2 regions of the Pantoea anthophila genome follow, and region 2 is predicted to be linked to the other one. Evidence: predicted binding sites of a transcription regulator. Region 2 holds the regulator's gene; the other holds the start of a gene.
The links. The regulator LexA, encoded in region 2, represses DNA repair genes until DNA is damaged. The targets are predictions, from matches to a motif close to TNCTGTATGTACATACAGNA.

Region 1: OJ965_RS14745 (DNA translocase FtsK 4TM domain-containing protein) is a predicted target of LexA. The motif match lies at 1,828-1,847, and genes of this name have one in related genera.

Annotation. Positions count from the first base shown of each region.
Region 1 covers NZ_CP110473.1:2,630,952-2,634,799, forward strand. Annotated here, with positions in the region: gene OJ965_RS14745 (DNA translocase FtsK 4TM domain-containing protein) at 1-1,767, opposite strand, end outside; gene lrp (leucine-responsive transcriptional regulator Lrp) at 1,886-2,380, opposite strand; gene OJ965_RS14755 (hypothetical protein) at 2,555-2,788, opposite strand; gene trxB (thioredoxin-disulfide reductase) at 2,899-3,848, shown strand, end outside.
Region 2 covers NZ_CP110473.1:3,654,247-3,658,094, reverse strand. Annotated here, with positions in the region: gene plsB (glycerol-3-phosphate 1-O-acyltransferase PlsB) at 1-673, opposite strand, end outside; gene OJ965_RS19570 (diacylglycerol kinase) at 801-1,169, shown strand; gene lexA (transcriptional repressor LexA) at 1,275-1,889, shown strand; gene dinF (MATE family efflux transporter DinF) at 1,990-3,312, shown strand; gene zur (zinc uptake transcriptional repressor Zur) at 3,355-3,848, opposite strand, start outside.

The sequences.
Region 1 (3,848 bases), 1.0 Mb from region 2:
ATGTGAAACCGCCGGCGCTTCTGGTTCCGGCGTAGCGGCAATGGTGAACAACGGTTCAGACGGGCCTTCATCAACCAGATCTTTCATTGGCGAAAAATCAAAGGCTGACGCGGTATCCAGATTAAAGACCGGTTCTTTTCGCTCTTGCGGTTCATAGCGCTGCTGCTGCTGTTCGGCGAACTGCCGCGCCAGGGCGGCCTGCTGCTGCGCCTCCTGTTCTTCCTCATCATCCTGCTGCCAGCCGGCGCCATACCGCTGCTGCTGTTCAGACTGGAAGGCCTGGCGCAGTTCAGCCTGCTGCTGCGCTTCTTCAGCCTCCTGAGTCGGAAGATCGGATGCAGCCGCAGTCGATTCAGCGCTTTCCGCTTTCGCTTTCTCTTCAGCCATACGCTGCGAAGGTAACTTAATACCATACGAGGCCAGCTCACGGCGGGTAGGCAGTTTTACCGGATTGGGACGCGGCAATGCCGGGCCAATACCCTGCTTAACCTGCGGATTCAGATTCGTTTCAGGTGCCAGGTCAAAGACCGGGGCCGTTCGCGTCGCGGTTCGGGAGGCGGCGGCAGCGGCGGTGACCGCGGCTGTTGCGGCGGGCACAACAGGGTTGACCGGCGTGTCGCGCCAGTTCCCCATTTTCGGCTCATCATCGTCACAGGCACTGAACGCCGGAACCGCTGGCGCCTCGTCAGGCATTTCAAAGTGATAAAGCGGAGGTGCGGCAGCAGGCGCAGATGCACTCTGCGTTGCCGTCGGCGCAGACGCTGCCGCATAAGCAGGGGCGCTCTGAGCCGGGGCCGGCTGTACAGGCGCAGCTTGCTGCGAGGCCGACAGGCTTTCTGCTGCTGGATGCACCGCTGATGGCGGTACGGCTGCAGGCGCCGCGGACGCAGCCGTTCCTGGCGTTGCCGCTGCAACAGGCGCAGCCGGAGTCAGCAGCACATCGGCTGCTTCTGCGGTAGTGGCGACGCCCGCGCTGGTGGCTGCGGCGGCTTTAGCCAGCAACGGATCCTGCTCAGACGGTGAGGGTTCAGCGGCTTTGCGGGGGGCAGACAGCAGCACATCATCATCCTGATCGCCGGTATGCAGCACAGGCGCGTCATCATACTCACGCGAATCCTGTTCATCCTCTTCCTGCCAGGGTTCATCGTGACGGGAGCGGTTGCTGGCAAAGGTCAGAACGCCCATCACGACCCCACCAATTCTCTCGGCGATAGTGAGCCATGACCAGCCAGTGTACAGCGTGATACCTGCCGCCCAGACGCAGAGCAGCATCAGCGTGCCGCCAGCCGGACTGAACCAGGGAGCGATGGCATTACTCACCAGGCTGCCGATCACCCCGCCTGAGGCAAAGTACCAGATGTCATCTGCGTTGAGTGCCGCCATGCCACAGGTGGTGACCACCAGCGCAAGAACGCCGATCAGGCGCAGCCCGACAGCAAAGTAGTCAAAATAGTCCTGATTATCGCGCTGACGGAAGGCAATCCAGCACAGACCCAGGATAACCGGCGGAATGGCGTACGCCATTACACCAAAGATGAAAAGTAAGGTGTCAGCCAGCCAGGCACCGACGCTGCCGCCGATATTGTGGATAGGTTCATGCCAGGCCGTTTGCGACCAGCTCGGGTCGGAAGGGTTAAAACTGACCAGTGAAACCATCAGGTAGATGGCAAACAGCGCCACCAGAATGAGCAACGCTTCCAGCAGACGACGTCCACTGCTCAGCGACTGTAACGTAACGTCTTTATCTTCTGTATATTCCTGGCTCAAGAGGACTCTCCAGGTGCCTGTAAAGTAAGAAGCAACAGCGTCGGGCAAGCCCGACGCTGATCCTGTATGAATTCACAGGAGTGTACCGAAATATCTCAGGTTTTGCACCTGCCCCGCATCAGCGAGTCTTGATCACCAGGCGATTGCTCTGTTTGACCTCTTCCATGACGACATAGGTTCGCGTGTCGTTTACGCCCGGCAGGCGCAACAGGGTCTCACCCAGCAACTTACGATAGGCAGACATGTCAGGAACGCGCGTTTTCAGCAGGTAGTCGAAATCACCGGAAACGAGGTGACACTCTTGAGTTTCCTCAAGTTTTTGCACAGCGGCGTTAAATTGCTCAAACACATCCGGCGCACCACGATTCAGAGTAATCTCAACGAATACCAGCAGAGAAGCATCAAGATAGTGCGGGTTCAGCTGTGCGGTGTAGCCAAGAATAAATCCCTGACGTTCGAGACGGCGCACGCGCTCAAGACATGGCGTAGGCGATAATCCTACGCGTTTGGAAAGCTCTACGTTTGAAATACGACCATCTTTCTGAAGTTCGTTCAGAATGTTCCTGTCAATTCTGTCGAGATCTTTCCCGGGGCGTTTCTTATTATCTACCATTATTATTGTCTCTCTTCATTCCTTCCCTTTACCTGCCACACCCTGAAAACGCTCATTGTTCGGGGCATTTTTGAAGTGAGCTAACAGAGCCTGTGGGTGAGACTTATCGATATGACGCATGCTGTCTGTCCACATCATGCGTCATTATCCATACCAGGCTGCTTTTATTCGGCGTTAAGTGCAAAACAGGCGATGAAAACCTGTTTTGTTCCGATAAATGTTATCCGCTTCTGATAATGTTTTCGCAAAAGCGCAGGCGATTGTCAAAGTAAAATCACCAAATTCAGGACAAGATGCCAGACAGACCGCTGGGTTACTGTTTTTAAATGAGGTTTTTTCAGCTATTGCACCGCTTAAGCGGAGTTTTGCCCCCTTTTGGCGCATTGCAGAGGCAAAGTTGCCATTCATCGTCTACGCCACTTGCAGCTATCGTTAACAAAATTGCCTAAACCTTGTCATTGCTGCCGGATATTCCCTACAATCGCAGGCTATGTCAGCCGAATGAAACTGAGGAACGCATGAGTACGGCCAAACACAGTAAGCTACTCATTCTGGGCTCCGGCCCAGCGGGTTATACCGCAGCGGTTTATGCTGCACGCGCCAACCTGAACCCGGTGCTGATCACCGGTCTGGAAAAAGGCGGACAGCTGACCACGACCACTGAAGTGGAGAACTGGCCGGGCGACCCGCACGATCTGACAGGTCCATCACTGATGGAGCGTATGCATGAGCATGCCGAAAAATTCAATACTGAGATCATTTTCGATCACATCCACACCGTTGATCTGCAGAACCGTCCGTTCCGTCTGACCGGCGACAGCGGCGAATACACGGCTGACGCCCTGATCATTGCGACGGGTGCGTCAGCGCGCTACCTGGGTCTGCCTTCCGAAGAGGCGTTCAAAGGCAAAGGCGTCTCTGCCTGCGCCACCTGCGACGGTTTCTTCTACCGCAACCAGAAAGTGGCCGTGATTGGTGGTGGCAATACGGCCGTTGAAGAGGCACTCTACCTGGCGAACATCGCGTCTGAAGTGCATCTGATCCATCGCCGTGACAGCTTCCGTGCAGAGAAGATCCTGATTGATCGTCTGATGGAGAAAGTGCGCAACGGGAATATCGTGCTGCACACGCATCGCACGCTGGAAGAGGTGGTCGGCGACCAGATGGGCGTCACCGGGGTGACCCTGCGCTCGACGCAGAACGAGGAAACCGAATCGCTGGATGTGGCAGGTCTGTTTGTCGCTATCGGCCACAGCCCGAATACCGCAATTTTCGACGGACAGCTGGCGCTGGAAAATGGCTACATTAAAGTGCAGTCCGGCCTGCACGGAAACGCGACGCAGACCAGCATCCCGGGTGTGTTTGCGGCAGGTGATGTGATGGACCACACATACCGCCAGGCGATCACCTCTGCGGGCACCGGTTGTATGGCGGCGTTAGACGCTGAGCGTTTTCTTGATGGATTAGT
Region 2 (3,848 bases):
TGGATTGCAGCAGGCGATTAAACAGATCCTGACGGGCCGGTAAACGCGGGCCAATCGCAGCCAGCCGCTGACGGGCAAAATGGATACGCGCGACGCGGGCCAGCTTCTGCGCGATCGACTTATCTGTCCCATGTTCCGTGGCCATACGCCGCAGCGACACGGTCGGCGAGAAGCGGACAAAGCTGTCGCGCCCATGCCAGATGACCGCAAAGAACTTCTGCACGCCGTTCAGCACCCGCAGGTGTGGTGTGGCTTCGCCCTGGACTTCACGTCCCGGTGCGCGGCCAAACATCACGGTGACGGGCAGCATCTGAATATCCAGCGTGGGATTATTGCGATGCAGGTCCAGGTAATCGTGGAAAATTTTCACCGATTCCACGCTGGGTACAAAATAGGGGAAGACGCGCGGGCCATCGTGGATAAAGACGTGGCGAGGCAGCAGGGAACCATCAATCTCCAGTGGAGAGAGCGGATCGGGCAGATGATGCCGCAGACACTGCGCGCGCAAAGTCAGTAAGTCAGCCTTCGAATCGTAAGGCAAAACATACATAATAGGTCGGGTCGGATCCAGACCATGTTCAGACACGGGATCGGCCGGAATGGCCTTACTCTTTACCAGAAACGAGAGTGGTAAATTAAGCAATTTATAATAAAGTTTACGCCAACCTGACATAGACAACATGAAGCCTCTTGTTAGCAAAGCGCCGCAAGCATACCAGAAAGTGCAGCGAAGATCTGTGGTGGTGCCAAATGCACGCAGCCCAGACATTGACGTCAATCCGATAAAAGGGTTCCCACACATGGCAAATAATGCCACCGGACTTATCAGAATAGTAAAAGCCGCCGGTTACTCCTGGCAGGGGCTGCGTGCCGCGTGGCAACATGAAGCGGCGTTTCGTCAGGAAGCCCTGGCTGCGCTGGCGGCGATCATTATCGCGTGCTGGCTGGACGTTGATGTGATCTCGCGCATCCTTATGATTGGGTCGGTGGTGCTGGTGGTCATCGTCGAAATCCTCAATAGCGCCATTGAAGCGGTGGTCGATCGCATCGGGCAGGAGCATCATCCGCTGGCGGGCCGGGCAAAAGATATGGGTTCGGCAGCGGTACTGCTGGCTATCTTACTGGCCCTGTTTGTCTGGATCGCGCTGCTCTGGACACATTTGCGATAAACCTTCCATAACGCGGCTCAGGCCGCGTTTTCCCTGACAATCGGTTTTCATTTCGCCAATACCTGTATATACTCACAGCGACTGTATAAACAACCAGGGGGCGGGATGAAAGCATTAACCAGCAGGCAGCAGCAGGTCTATGACCTGATTCGCGACCATATTACTTCAACAGGCATGCCGCCTACGCGTGCCGAGATTGCCGCGCAGCTGGGTTTCCGTTCGCCAAACGCGGCAGAAGAGCATCTGAAAGCGCTGGCGCGCAAAGGCGTCATTGAGATTGTCTCCGGCGCATCGCGCGGCATCCGTCTGTTAATGGAAGAAGAAGCCTCAGAAGGCATACCGCTGATTGGCCGGGTTGCTGCCGGTGAGCCCATCATGGCGCAGGAACATATCGAGACGCATTACAAAGTCGATCCGGGCCTGTTCAAACCTTCGGCGGATTTCCTGCTGCGCGTCAGCGGAATGTCGATGAAAGATATCGGGATTATGGACGGCGACCTGCTCGCGGTGCATAAAACGCAGGATGTGCGCAATGGCCAGGTCGTGGTGGCCCGCATTGACGATGAAGTGACGGTGAAACGCTGGAAAAAGCAGGGTGCTATCGTGCATCTGCTGCCTGAAAACAGCGACTTCGACCCGATTGTTGTCGATACGCGCGCCCAGTCGCTGACCGTGGAAGGTCTGGCCGTGGGTGTCGTACGCAACGGCGAATGGCTCTGATTCTGACGCCTGCGTGCATTCGCCTTTTCTGGTGCTATTCTGTCTGCCCTGATTTTGTCGCTGCCGCCTCTGCGCAGCGACACTGAGCACGGAATGGCGAATGCGCTTTATCACGGCAACCGATAAAAATCTCTGGCGGCTCGCGCTGCCCATGATCCTGTCAAATATCACCGTTCCCTTACTGGGCGTGGTCGATACGGCAGTGATTGGTCATCTCGACAGCCCCGTCTATCTTGGCGGGGTCGCGGTCGGGACGACCGTCACCAGCTTCCTCTTTATGCTGCTGCTTTTCCTTCGCATGAGCACCACGGGCCTGACGGCACAGGCCTTCGGGGCAGGCGACAAAGCGGCGCTGGCACGCGCCCTGGTCCAGCCGCTGATCATGGCGTTGCTGGCAGGTCTGCTGTTTGTCGCGCTGCGTTACCCCATTATTCAGCTGGCCACCCATCTGGTTGGCGGCGATCCTCTGGTACTGGCACAGGCCGGACTGTTTATTCAGATCCGCTGGCTCAGTGCGCCTGCCACGCTGGCGAACCTGGTGATTCTGGGCTGGCTGCTGGGCGTGCAGTATGCGCGTGCGCCGGTGATCCTGCTGGTGGTGGGGAACCTGGTGAATATCGTGCTCGACCTCTGGCTGGTCATGGGGCTGCACTGGGGCGTTGCGGGGGCAGCCACCGCCACGGCACTGGCGGAATATATCACGCTGGGCGTCGGTGGCATGATGGTCTGGCGGGTTCTGAAGCTGCGCGGCATTCCGTTCAGCCTGCTGAAACAGAGCTGGCGCGGTGACAGCGCCCGGCTGCTGCGCCTCAACCGGGACATTATGCTGCGCTCTCTTATGCTGCAGCTCTGTTTCGCCTCGCTGACCGTGCTGGGCGCCAGGCTGGGGCCGGAGGTGGTCGCGGTGAATGCCGTATTACTGATGTTCATTACCTTTACCGCCTACGCGCTCGATGGTTTTGCCTATGCCGTCGAAGCGTTTGCAGGCGAAGCGCATGGCGCAAAAGATGGCAGCAAACTGCTGCGCGTCTGGCACTCTGCCTGCCGACAGGCGGCGGCGGTGGCGCTCTTCTTCTCGCTGGTTTATGCCTTTACCGGCCCGCAAATCGTGATGCTGCTGACCTCTCTGCAGACAGTGCAGCAGGCGGCCGACCGCTATCTGGTCTGGCAGGTGATCATGCCGCTGATCGGCGTCTGGTGTTATCTGCTGGATGGGATGTTTATCGGCGCAACGCGCGGACGTGAGATGCGTAACAGCATGGTAGTGGCAGCCGCAGGCTATTTTCTGACGCTGCTGAGCGTGCCGGTGCTGGGCAATCACGGTTTATGGCTAGCGGTAACGGTTTTCCTGGCGCTGCGCGGCCTCTCACTGTGGCTCATCTGGCGCAGGCACTGGCGTCAGCACAGCTGGTTTGCGGCCTGAGCAGGCAGATCGTTTCTTGTCCGATAGTGATTGTTCCGCCGCTTATCCCCGTCGTCCGCGCTTTTTACCCTCATCCTGATGGTCATGTCCGCAGTTTTCGTGCTGCGTGCAGGCGTCTGCTTCCGCGCAGTTTTCGCATAAGCCATGGGCTTCGATCACACTGTGACGCAGGGCAAACTGCGCTTCACCCGCCAGCGTGGCGATAATCTTTTCCACGCCATGCGCCTGCTTCTCGGTGACGGCGGCGCAGCGGTCACAGACCAGCATGACTGACGTATGAGCCGGCGCCTCGAAATGGTGACACATCACGTAGCTGTTGTTGGACTCCACCCGATGCACAAAACCCTGCTCCAGCAGGAAGTCGAGCGCACGATAAACCGTGGGAGGTTTGGCCTGAGGTTCGCTGATTCGGAGCTGATCCAGCAGGTCGTAGGCACTGATTGAGCCCGGCTGTTCCGCCATCAGACGCAACACTTCAGCGCGCTGCGAAGTCAGACGCACACCACGTTGCAGGCACATTTTTTCGGCCTGAATCA